2 regions of the Allobosea vestrisii genome follow, and region 2 is predicted to be linked to the other one. Evidence: predicted binding sites of a transcription regulator. Region 2 holds the regulator's gene; the other holds the start of a gene.
The links. Region 2 encodes LexA, which represses DNA repair genes until DNA is damaged. Its sites were predicted from a motif close to TGTTCNNNNTGTGTTCNG; they were not measured.
Positions count from the first base shown of each region.

Region 1: QO058_RS27990 (ATP-dependent helicase) is a predicted target of LexA. The motif match lies at 2,830-2,847, and genes of this name have one in related genera.

Region 1 is NZ_CP126307.1:5,662,526-5,667,160, reverse strand. Features, by position in the region: gene QO058_RS28010 (endonuclease/exonuclease/phosphatase family protein) at 1-470, opposite strand, end outside; gene QO058_RS28005 (hypothetical protein) at 538-837, opposite strand; gene ku (non-homologous end joining protein Ku) at 959-1,780, opposite strand; gene ku (non-homologous end joining protein Ku) at 1,905-2,705, shown strand; gene QO058_RS27990 (ATP-dependent helicase) at 2,943-4,635, shown strand, end outside.
Region 2 is NZ_CP126307.1:387,340-391,974, forward strand. Features, by position in the region: gene QO058_RS01865 (molybdopterin molybdotransferase MoeA) at 1-994, shown strand, start outside; gene lexA (transcriptional repressor LexA) at 1,098-1,829, shown strand; gene QO058_RS01875 (ComEC/Rec2 family competence protein) at 2,130-3,674, opposite strand; partial or broken gene gltX (glutamate--tRNA ligase) at 4,260-4,635, shown strand, end outside.

The sequences.
Region 1 (4,635 bases), 660 kb from region 2:
GTGCCTAGCAAGGCCGCCGCCTGGTCCCGTCGTTCCCGACGGCCGAGCCCGAAATGGGTATTGATCACCTGCAGGCGGGCGCCGTCGATGACCGCCTCGACCCAGATGGCGCCGCGTGGCTCCGAAGGCCAGAGATTGCGTGGGCTGGGCAGGAAGCCGAACTTGACCAGGCGAGACCGGCCTCGCGTCAAAATCGCGTCGCCGTATTGCTCCTCTTCGATCCGCAGCGCCGGGTGGAAATGGCTCGAGAAGCCGAGCCTGTCGGCAATGACGCCTGCCTGATCGACACCCCCGCTGCGCAACCTGCCGACATCGATCTCCTGCAGAGCGACGATGTCGGCGTTCGACTCAGCGATCACATCAGCAATACGCTCCGGCGACAGGCAGCGATCCGTCCCGAGACAGCGGCGGACATTGTAGGTCGCAAGGGTGATCGAAACCGCGGCGGGAGGCTGCGCAGATGAGGTCATCTGCAATAAATGCCGGAGCAGGGCCGAAGTTCATCGGCGCCGCCTCGACGATCTGCGCAAATCAGCTTCAGGCTGCGTCGCCTGCGCGGCTTGCAAGCAGCTCGACATAGCGGCGGCGGGTTTCGGCCGTGTTGGGCAGTTCACGCGCTTCGAGCCATTCAAGGAACGGCTTTGGGCGAATGGTCACAAGCTGCAGTGCCTTACCTCTGCTCAGCCACACATTCATGACCGCGACCGCCGTCTGATGCCAGATCTCGTACTCCGGCGGCATCTCGTCCTTGTCGTGTGCCAGGCCCCAGAGCTCGGCGAAGTCCTCCGGTTCGTACCAAGGCAACGCGATCGTATAGTGCTCGACTGTAGGCTTCATGACGCGCCCCCATCTCGCGTGCGACGGGCGGTGGCGCTGGATGCCCGTCTCAGCAAAATGACACACGTTCGAATTAAAGCTGTCAAGCGCGAGCGGAACCACCCCAATGGCTCACCCCGCCCTATGCCGCCCTCTTCGCTGGCTTGCGCTTCTGCACCTCGGGAGCGTTCCGCCCGACACTCGCGCGAAGCGCCTCCATCAGGTCGACGACCTTGGGCGCCTTCGCCTTCTTCGCGAGCTTCACCGGCTTGCCGGCGAGCTTTGCTTTGACCAGCTCGGCGACGGCCGCCTCGTAGCGGTCGTCGAACGTCGATGGATCGAATTCGCCTTTCTTGGTCTCGATGATGTGCTTGGCGAGTTCGAGCATCTCCTTCTGGATCTTCAGCTTGGAGATGCCCTCGAACGCCTCGGTCGCGGAACGGACTTCGTAGTCGAAGTTGAGGGTGTGGGCGACGAGCCCGCGCCCATGGGCACGGATCATCAACGCGCGATAGCGCCGGAACAGCACGGCATGCGCGAGCGCGCCGACCTTGCTTGCGCGCAGGGCGTCGCGGATCACCGCGAAGGCGTCGTCCGCGATCTTGCCGGAGGGAACGAGATAATACGGCTTGTCAAAGAAGACCGTGTCGATCTCGCCGCAGGGCACGAACGCAGAGACGGCCAGGGTCTTGTTGCTCTCCGGAACCGCCTTCACGATCTCGTCGGGTTCTATCTCGACATAGCGGTTCTCGCCGATCTCGAAGCCCTTGACCTGGTCATCGCGCTCGACGGGCTCTTCTGTCTCGGGGTCGATGAACTCACGGCGCACGCGGTTGCCGGTATCGCGGTTGATCGTGTGGAAGGAGATCCGCTCCGAGGTGCTGGCCCCGGTATAGAGGGCGACCGGGCAGCTGATCTCCCCGAACTTCAGATAGCCCTTCCAGTTCGCACGCGCCGCAACCATGACACTTACTCCCAACGCAACATCGGCGATTCAATGCGGCGCCGGGCGGCAAGTTCCGGGCCTTGGGAACTGAATCGCCCAAGCCGCATTGAATCGGCAGTTTTGTTGCCGGAGTTGCGTCGTCATGCCCGCCAGAACCTATTGGAAGGGCTACCTCAAGCTCTCGCTGGTGACCTGCCCGGTCGCGATGAGCCCGGCGACCACCGAGGGCGAGAAAGTCCGCTTCCACACACTGAACCGGGAAACCGGAAACCGTGTCGTCAGCCGCTATATCGACGCCGAGAGCGGCAAGCCGGTTGATCCGGATGACCAGGCGAAAGGCTACGAGGCGGAAGCCGGCCGGCTCGTCGTGATCGAGGACGAGGAGCTCGAGGCGGTCAAGCTCGACACCGTCCGCACGATCGACATCGACGCTTTCGTCCCGCGCGATACCATCCCCTGGATCTATCTCGACAGCCCGCATTACCTGGTGCCGGACGATGAGGTCGGGGAGGAGGCGTTCTCCGTCATCCGCGATGCGATGACGGCGACGAAGATGGTGGGGATCTCGCGCGTCGTGCTTTATCGACGCGAGCGCGCGGTCATGCTGGAGCCCCGCGACAAGGGCATCGTGTTGTGGACGCTGCGCTATGGCGACGAGGTTCGCGACGAGAAGGCCTATTTCACCGAGATCGACAAGGACAAGCCGGAGCCCGGGCTGCTCGACCTGGCGCAGAAGTTCATCAAGGCGAAGACGAAGGATTGGTCGCCGGAGATGGTGAAGGATCCGGTGCAGGAACACCTGCTCAAGCTCATCGCTTCGAAGAAACGTCGCAAGGGCGTGCGAATCTCGGCGAGCAAGGACGCCAAGGAGCGGCCCGGCAATGTCGTGAATCTGTTCGACGCGCTGAAAAAGAGCCTGCAGGCGGACAAGTCGCTGCGCTGATGGCCCACCGAATCCGGGGAGGCTCGCCTGTCCCTTGTGAGTCGTCCTCGATCCGAACGTGCCGCCGAACGTCCTTCAACTCGCGCTCGCCGGCCAGGCTGACATTTCGCTCGACCTCGTTTATGAGAACACAATAAGAACGCGCTTGTCGAGCGAGCCAACACTGACGCCATCTTCCGACATTGCGTGGGAACGCCGCCCCGTGCTGCGCTCAGGTGGTAGCAGATCGAATCAATCATGAACGCGCACGTCTATCTCGACAGCCTCAACGCGGCGCAGCGCCGCGCCGTATCCTTCGGCGACGGCGCCCTGCCCGCGCCGCCGCTGCTGATCATCGCAGGTGCCGGATCGGGCAAGACCAACACATTGGCGCACCGCGTCGCTCATCTCCTGGTCGGCGGTGCAGATCCGCGGCGGATCCTGCTGATGACTTTCTCGCGCCGCGCTGCCTCGGAGATGATGCGCCGCGTCGAGCGCATCGCCCGGAAGGTGATGGGCGATGGCGCCGGCGTCGCGGTGGATGCACTGAATTGGGCCGGCACCTTCCACGGCGTCGGCGCGCGGTTGCTGCGGGACCTCGCCGAGCAGATCGGCCTCGACCCCTCCTTCACGATCCATGATCGCGAGGATGCCGCCGATCTGATGAACCTCGTCCGGCATGAGCTCGGCTTCTCGAAGACCGAAGCCCGTTTTCCGACCAAGGGCACCTGCCTTGCGATCTATTCGCGCTGCGTGAACGCCGAGCAGCCGATCGAGAATGTGCTGAAGCTGTCCTATCCCTGGTGCATCGCCTGGGCGGCCGAGCTGAAGCAGCTCTTCGCAGCCTATGTTGAGGCCAAGCAGCAGCAGAACGTGCTCGATTACGATGATTTGCTGCTCTACTGGGCGCAGGCGATGATGGATCCCGATCTGGCAGCCGACGTCGGAGCGCGCTTCGATCACGTCATGGTCGACGAGTATCAGGACACCAACCGGCTGCAATCCTCTGTGCTGCTCGCCCTCAAGCCGGATGGCCGGGGACTGACCGTCGTCGGCGACGATGCGCAATCGATCTATTCCTTCCGCGCTGCGACCGTCCGCAACATTCTCGACTTTCCACTCGCCTTCTCGCCGCCGGCCGAAATCATCACGCTGGACCAGAACTATCGCTCGACCCAGGCGATCCTTTCCGCCGCCAATGCGGTGATCGACCTCGCCAGCGAGCGCTTCACCAAGAACCTCTGGACCGATCGCGCGGCGGGAACGGCGCCGGAACTGGTCAACGTCCGGGACGAGGCCGACCAGGCCCGCTTCATTGCGGAGAAAGTGCTGGAGAACCGCGAGGCCGGCGCGACGCTGAAACAGCAAGCGGTGCTCTTCCGCGCCTCGCATCACAGCGGGCCGCTCGAGATCGAACTGACCCGCCGAAATATCCCCTTCATCAAGTTCGGCGGGCTGAAATTCCTCGACGCCGCGCATGTCAAGGATCTGCTGGCGCTGCTGCGCTTCGTCGAGAACCCGCGCGACCGGGTCTCCGCGTTCCGGGTCATGCAGCTCCTGCCCGGCGTCGGCCCGACCTCGGCGCAACGCGTCATCGAGCATCTGGCGCAGGCGCCGGATACAGCCGGTGCCCTCCGGGCCGCGCCTGCGCCCGCCAGGGCGGGTTCGGACTGGCTTCAATTCATCGAGACGATCGAGGAATTGCGGTCCGGCCGCTCCGGCTGGCCCTCGGAGATCGAGCGGGCACGGCTCTGGTACGCGCCGCATCTGGAGCGCATCCACGAGGACGCGACGATGCGGCAGGCCGATCTCGTCCAGCTCGAGCAGATCGCCGGCGGCTATCCCTCACGCGAGCGCTTCCTGACCGAGCTGACGCTCGATCCGCCGGACGCCACCAGCGACCAGGCCGGCGTGCCGCATCTCGACGAGGACTATCTGATCCTGTCGACGA
Region 2 (4,635 bases):
CGGCGAATCCGCCGCTGGCCGCGGCTTCCCCGGCAAGATTTCTCTTGGCGAGACGGTACGAATATTTACCGGAGCACCGCTGCCCGCGGGCGCGGACACGATCCTCATTCAGGAACATGCAGAGGGTGTGGGCGGCCCGGTGATCCGTGTCACCAAACCCACCGATCAGGGCCAATTCGTCCGGCTAGCGGGGCTCGACTTCAGGACCGGCGAGGTCCTGCTGAAAGCCGGTCGCCGGCTCGACAGCGCCGCGCTCGGCCTCGCCGCGGCCGCCGGGCATCCGACGCTCGCCGTCCGCCGCAAGCCGCTGGTTGCGATTCTCGCCACCGGCGACGAGCTCGTCCTGCCCGGCGAGCCGGTCGGCCCCGACCAGATCGTCGCCTCCAACAGCTTCGCCCTCGCCGCGCTCGTCGAGCAGGCCGGCGGCACGGCGCTCGATCTCGGCATCGCCCGCGACAACCATCCCGACCTCGCCGGCAAGATCGAGGCGGCCCGCAAGGCCGGGGCCGATGTCCTGATCACACTCGGCGGCGCCTCGGTCGGCGAGCACGATCTCGTCCAGGCGGCGCTGAAGGCGCAGGGCATGGCGCTCGGCTTCTGGAAGATCGCGATGCGCCCGGGCAAGCCGATGATGATGGGCCGCCTCGGCGCCATGGTCGCGCTCGGCCTGCCGGGCAACCCGGTCTCCTCGATCGTCTGCGGGCATCTCTTTGCCATCCCGCTGGTCGAGGCCCTGCTCGGCATCGATGATCCCGAGCGCGACCGCAGCGAGCCCGCCATCCTCGCCGCCGATCTGCCGGCCAATGACGAGCGCCAAGACTATCTGCGCGCCACTTTCGAAACCGTCGATGGCGAGCGGCGCGTCAGGCCCTTTGCCAAGCAGGATTCGTCGATGCTGGCGAACCTGTCGCGCGCCGAGGCCCTGGTGATCCGCCAGGTCTTCGCCGAGGCAGCCACAGCGGGCGATCCCTGCCGGATCATTCGACTGCGCTGACTGGGTCGCGTTACGACAAGGCGTGCCTTGCGGAACACAAAGCGAACAGGTATGGTGTTCGTGCTTTGTTTCGATTCTAGCCCGAGAGGCGAGCGGCGCGACCATGCTGACACGCAAACAGTTCGAACTGCTCCGCTTCATCCACGAGCGCCTGCGCGAATCCGGCGTACCGCCCTCCTTCGACGAAATGAAGGACGCGCTCGACCTGCGCTCCAAATCCGGCATCCACCGGCTGATCATGGCGCTGGAAGAGCGCGGCTTCATTCGCCGGCTCCCCAACCGGGCGCGGGCACTCGAAGTCATCAAGATGCCGGACGGCATCGGCGGCCAGCAGGCGCAGCGCGCCCGCTTCAGCCCCTCAATCGTCCAGGGCGGGCTCGGCCAGACCCCGCCGGCACCGGCAGCCACCTTGGCGAAGCCGCGCCCCGCGGGCGCCGAGGAGAGCGGACGCTCCACCGTCTCGATCCCCGTCATGGGCCGCATCGCCGCCGGCACGCCGATCTCGGCGATCCAGGACCGCAGCCATAGCGTCTCTATGCCAGCCGATATGCTGGGCGGCGGCGAGCATTATGCGCTCGAAGTTCGCGGCGATTCGATGATCGAGGCCGGTATCCTCGACGGCGACACGGTCGTGATCCGCAAGCAGGACAGCGCCAATACAGGCGACATCATCGTCGCCCTGATCGACGACGAGGAAGCGACGCTGAAGCGCTTGCGCAAGCGCGGCTCCTCGATCGCGCTCGAAGCCGCCAATCCCGCCTACGAGACGCGCGTGCTCGGGCCGGACCGGGTCAAGATCCAGGGCCGCCTCGTCAACCTGATGCGACGTTACTGAAATACCTCGGCATCCTGTGCGGGCTCCGCAGCCGCGGGTACCGGCACAGCAGTGGGCTCGGGTGCTGGCCTCGTTTCCGGCCGCGCACGGGTCCACGGACGCAGGCGGGTCGCCTCGTCGGCCGTTAGCGCGCGCCAGCCGCCGCGGGCCGCATGATAGGCGGTCGCGCCGTCGCGCATGAGCGCGCTGCGGTCGATCAATCGGGCAGCGCAAGGCGCGCTCCAATAGAGCGACGTCACCACAAGATCGGCTCGCTGGCAGTCCTCGACCAAAGCGGTGCGGTCGCGCGTATAGGTGACGCTACGGCCATCCGGCAGGCGGATGACGCAGCCGCGCGCATCGCAGGCGGCCCCCCTCGCGCAAGTCGGCATCGTCGGGCGACCGGGAATCGCCGTCGGCATGCAGCCATTGCGTCAGCACGAAGCGGCTCGGCTTGCCCGCCAGCACCATCTTCCCCTCCGGCCCACGCACCAGCACGCCCGAGCCGTCGCGCTCGATCAGGATGTCCGGCCGCGACGGTGCCGAGGCCAGCGCAAGGCCGCCGACCAGCGGCAGCGCGGCGAGGAAGCGCAGCGCCGTCGTCCATAGTGTCAGCCACAGCAGCGACAGCGAGAACAGGATCAGAGCAAGAGAGTCGAAGGCCGGCAGCACGACGGTGGAGCGGTCGATGCCGGCGACCCAATGGGCAACCTGGAGCACGAGGCCGGACGCCCAGCCCATCAACGCCCAGGCCGGCCAGTCGAGCCCGAACGGATAGGCCAGCACGCCGAAGACGGCCGCCGGCATCACGATCAGCGAGACGAAGGGCAGCGCCAGCGCATTGCCGAGCAGGCCGAACGGATTGAAGGTCTGGAAGTGGAAGACGCCAAAGGGCGCCGTCGCCGCTGTCGCGACCATGGTCGTGGTCACGATACCCACAGCCGAGAGCCAGAGCGGCCGCAGTGGCCAGGGCCAGGACGCGGCCGCCGCGTCGGGCGGGCGCTCTTGCCAACGCTCGGCGAAGGCGATCAACGCCGCGACCGCCCCGAACGACATCTGGAAGCTTGGGCCAAGCACTGCCTCGGGTTCGCGCAGCAGCACGATGATCGCAGCGAGCGCGAGATTGCGCATCGAGAGCGCCGGCCGGTCGACCAGGATCGCCCCCAGCATCACCAGCGTCATGATCAGCGAGCGCACCGTCGCGACCTCGGCGCCCGAGAAGACGCAGTAACCGGTGGCGCCAGCCATGGCGGCGAGCGCCGCGAGCTTCTTCACCGGCCAATGGAGCGCTGCCGTCTGCGACAGCGCGAGCAGCGCCCGCGCCAGCCAGAAGATCGTTCCGGCGGCGAGCACCATATGGAGGCCGGAGATCGAGACGATGTGGTAGATGCCGGCGGCGCGCAGGTCGTTGTTGGTCGCTTCGTTGATCAGCCCGCGCTTTCCGGTGACCAGTGCCGCCGCCATAGCCCCGGCCTGCCCGCCGCCGCTCGTCGCGATGCGTTCGGTCAGCGCGTTGCGGGCCTGGTCGATTGCGACCGCCAGAGCAAGCCGGCGCGGCATCGGGCTCGGCGGCGGCGTGAGCGCGATCTTGCCGGCGATGCTGCCGACGGCGCCAATTCCCTGGAAGAAGGCGTCGCGGGCAAAGTCATAGCCGCCAGGGCGCGCCGGGCCGGGCGGCGGCAACAGGCGCGCCGTCGTGCTGATATGGTCACCGGGCCTCAATGTCGTCACCGGCGTGGTGACGCGCACCCGCCGCGGCCTCTGTGCAAGCTGGATGCCCGGCAGGTCCGTGACCTGCACGACGATCCGCACGCCCTTGTCGCGCTGCTCCAGCGCCTCGACGAATCCGGGTGAGCTTGCCGACATGGTTCCGCGCGAGCGCGGGCGCGGCGATGCCGGCAGTTCGCCAGGCTGCCGCCGCGAAACCGGCGAAGACAGCTGCGGCCGCTATGCACACCGCCATGACGGCATGGCGGCGCCGCGTCAGCCAAGCGGCGAGCGTACATAGCGCCAGTCCGGCCAGGGGCGCGCCAAGGTCCGGCTCGCGATCCGCCAGGAAATAGAGCAGTACGCCAGCTCCCATGCAGACCGGCAGCCAGTTGAACAGGCGTCGCCGCTCGACCTCGATGTCGAGTGCCTGGCGGATGCGACCGCCCCAGTCGTACAACGGCAAGGATGCAGGCCAAGCGAAGCCACCGACGCGTCGCAGGCGCGCCGGCAGAGCCAGCACGCTGGCACGCACCCTGCTACGGCGCTCGTCTGGCCCGTAGGAGAGCATCCGTCCCCCCATCGCCATCGCGCGAATGCTGAGCCCCCTCCCCGCAGGAGGCTCTTAACGGCGGCTGGCAAGCCATGTTACAGCGGCGGCGCCGGATGTCAGCCCCGGCCGAGGCCCGCATTACAGCCCGCCCTCGCCTTTTTTGCCCGCCCGTTCCCCCGGAGCCTGTTTTCATGAGCGATACGGTCGTCACGCGCTTTGCGCCGTCGCCAACCGGATTCCTGCACATTGGCGGTGCCCGCACCGCACTGTTCAACTGGCTCTATGCCCGTCGCCATGGCGGCAAGATGCTGCTGCGCATCGAGGATACCGATCGCGAGCGCTCGACCGAGGGTGCGATCGCAGCAATCCTCGACGGCCTCGCCTGGCTCGGCCTCGATTGGGACGGGCAGACAGTCTACCAGTTCCAGCGCGCCGCCCGCCATCGCGAGATCGCCGAGCAGATGCTCGCGGCCGGCAAGGCCTATTATTGCTACGCGACGCCGCAGGAACTCGAGGAGATGCGCGAGAGAGCGCGCGCGGAGGGCAAGCCGCTGCGTTATGACGGGC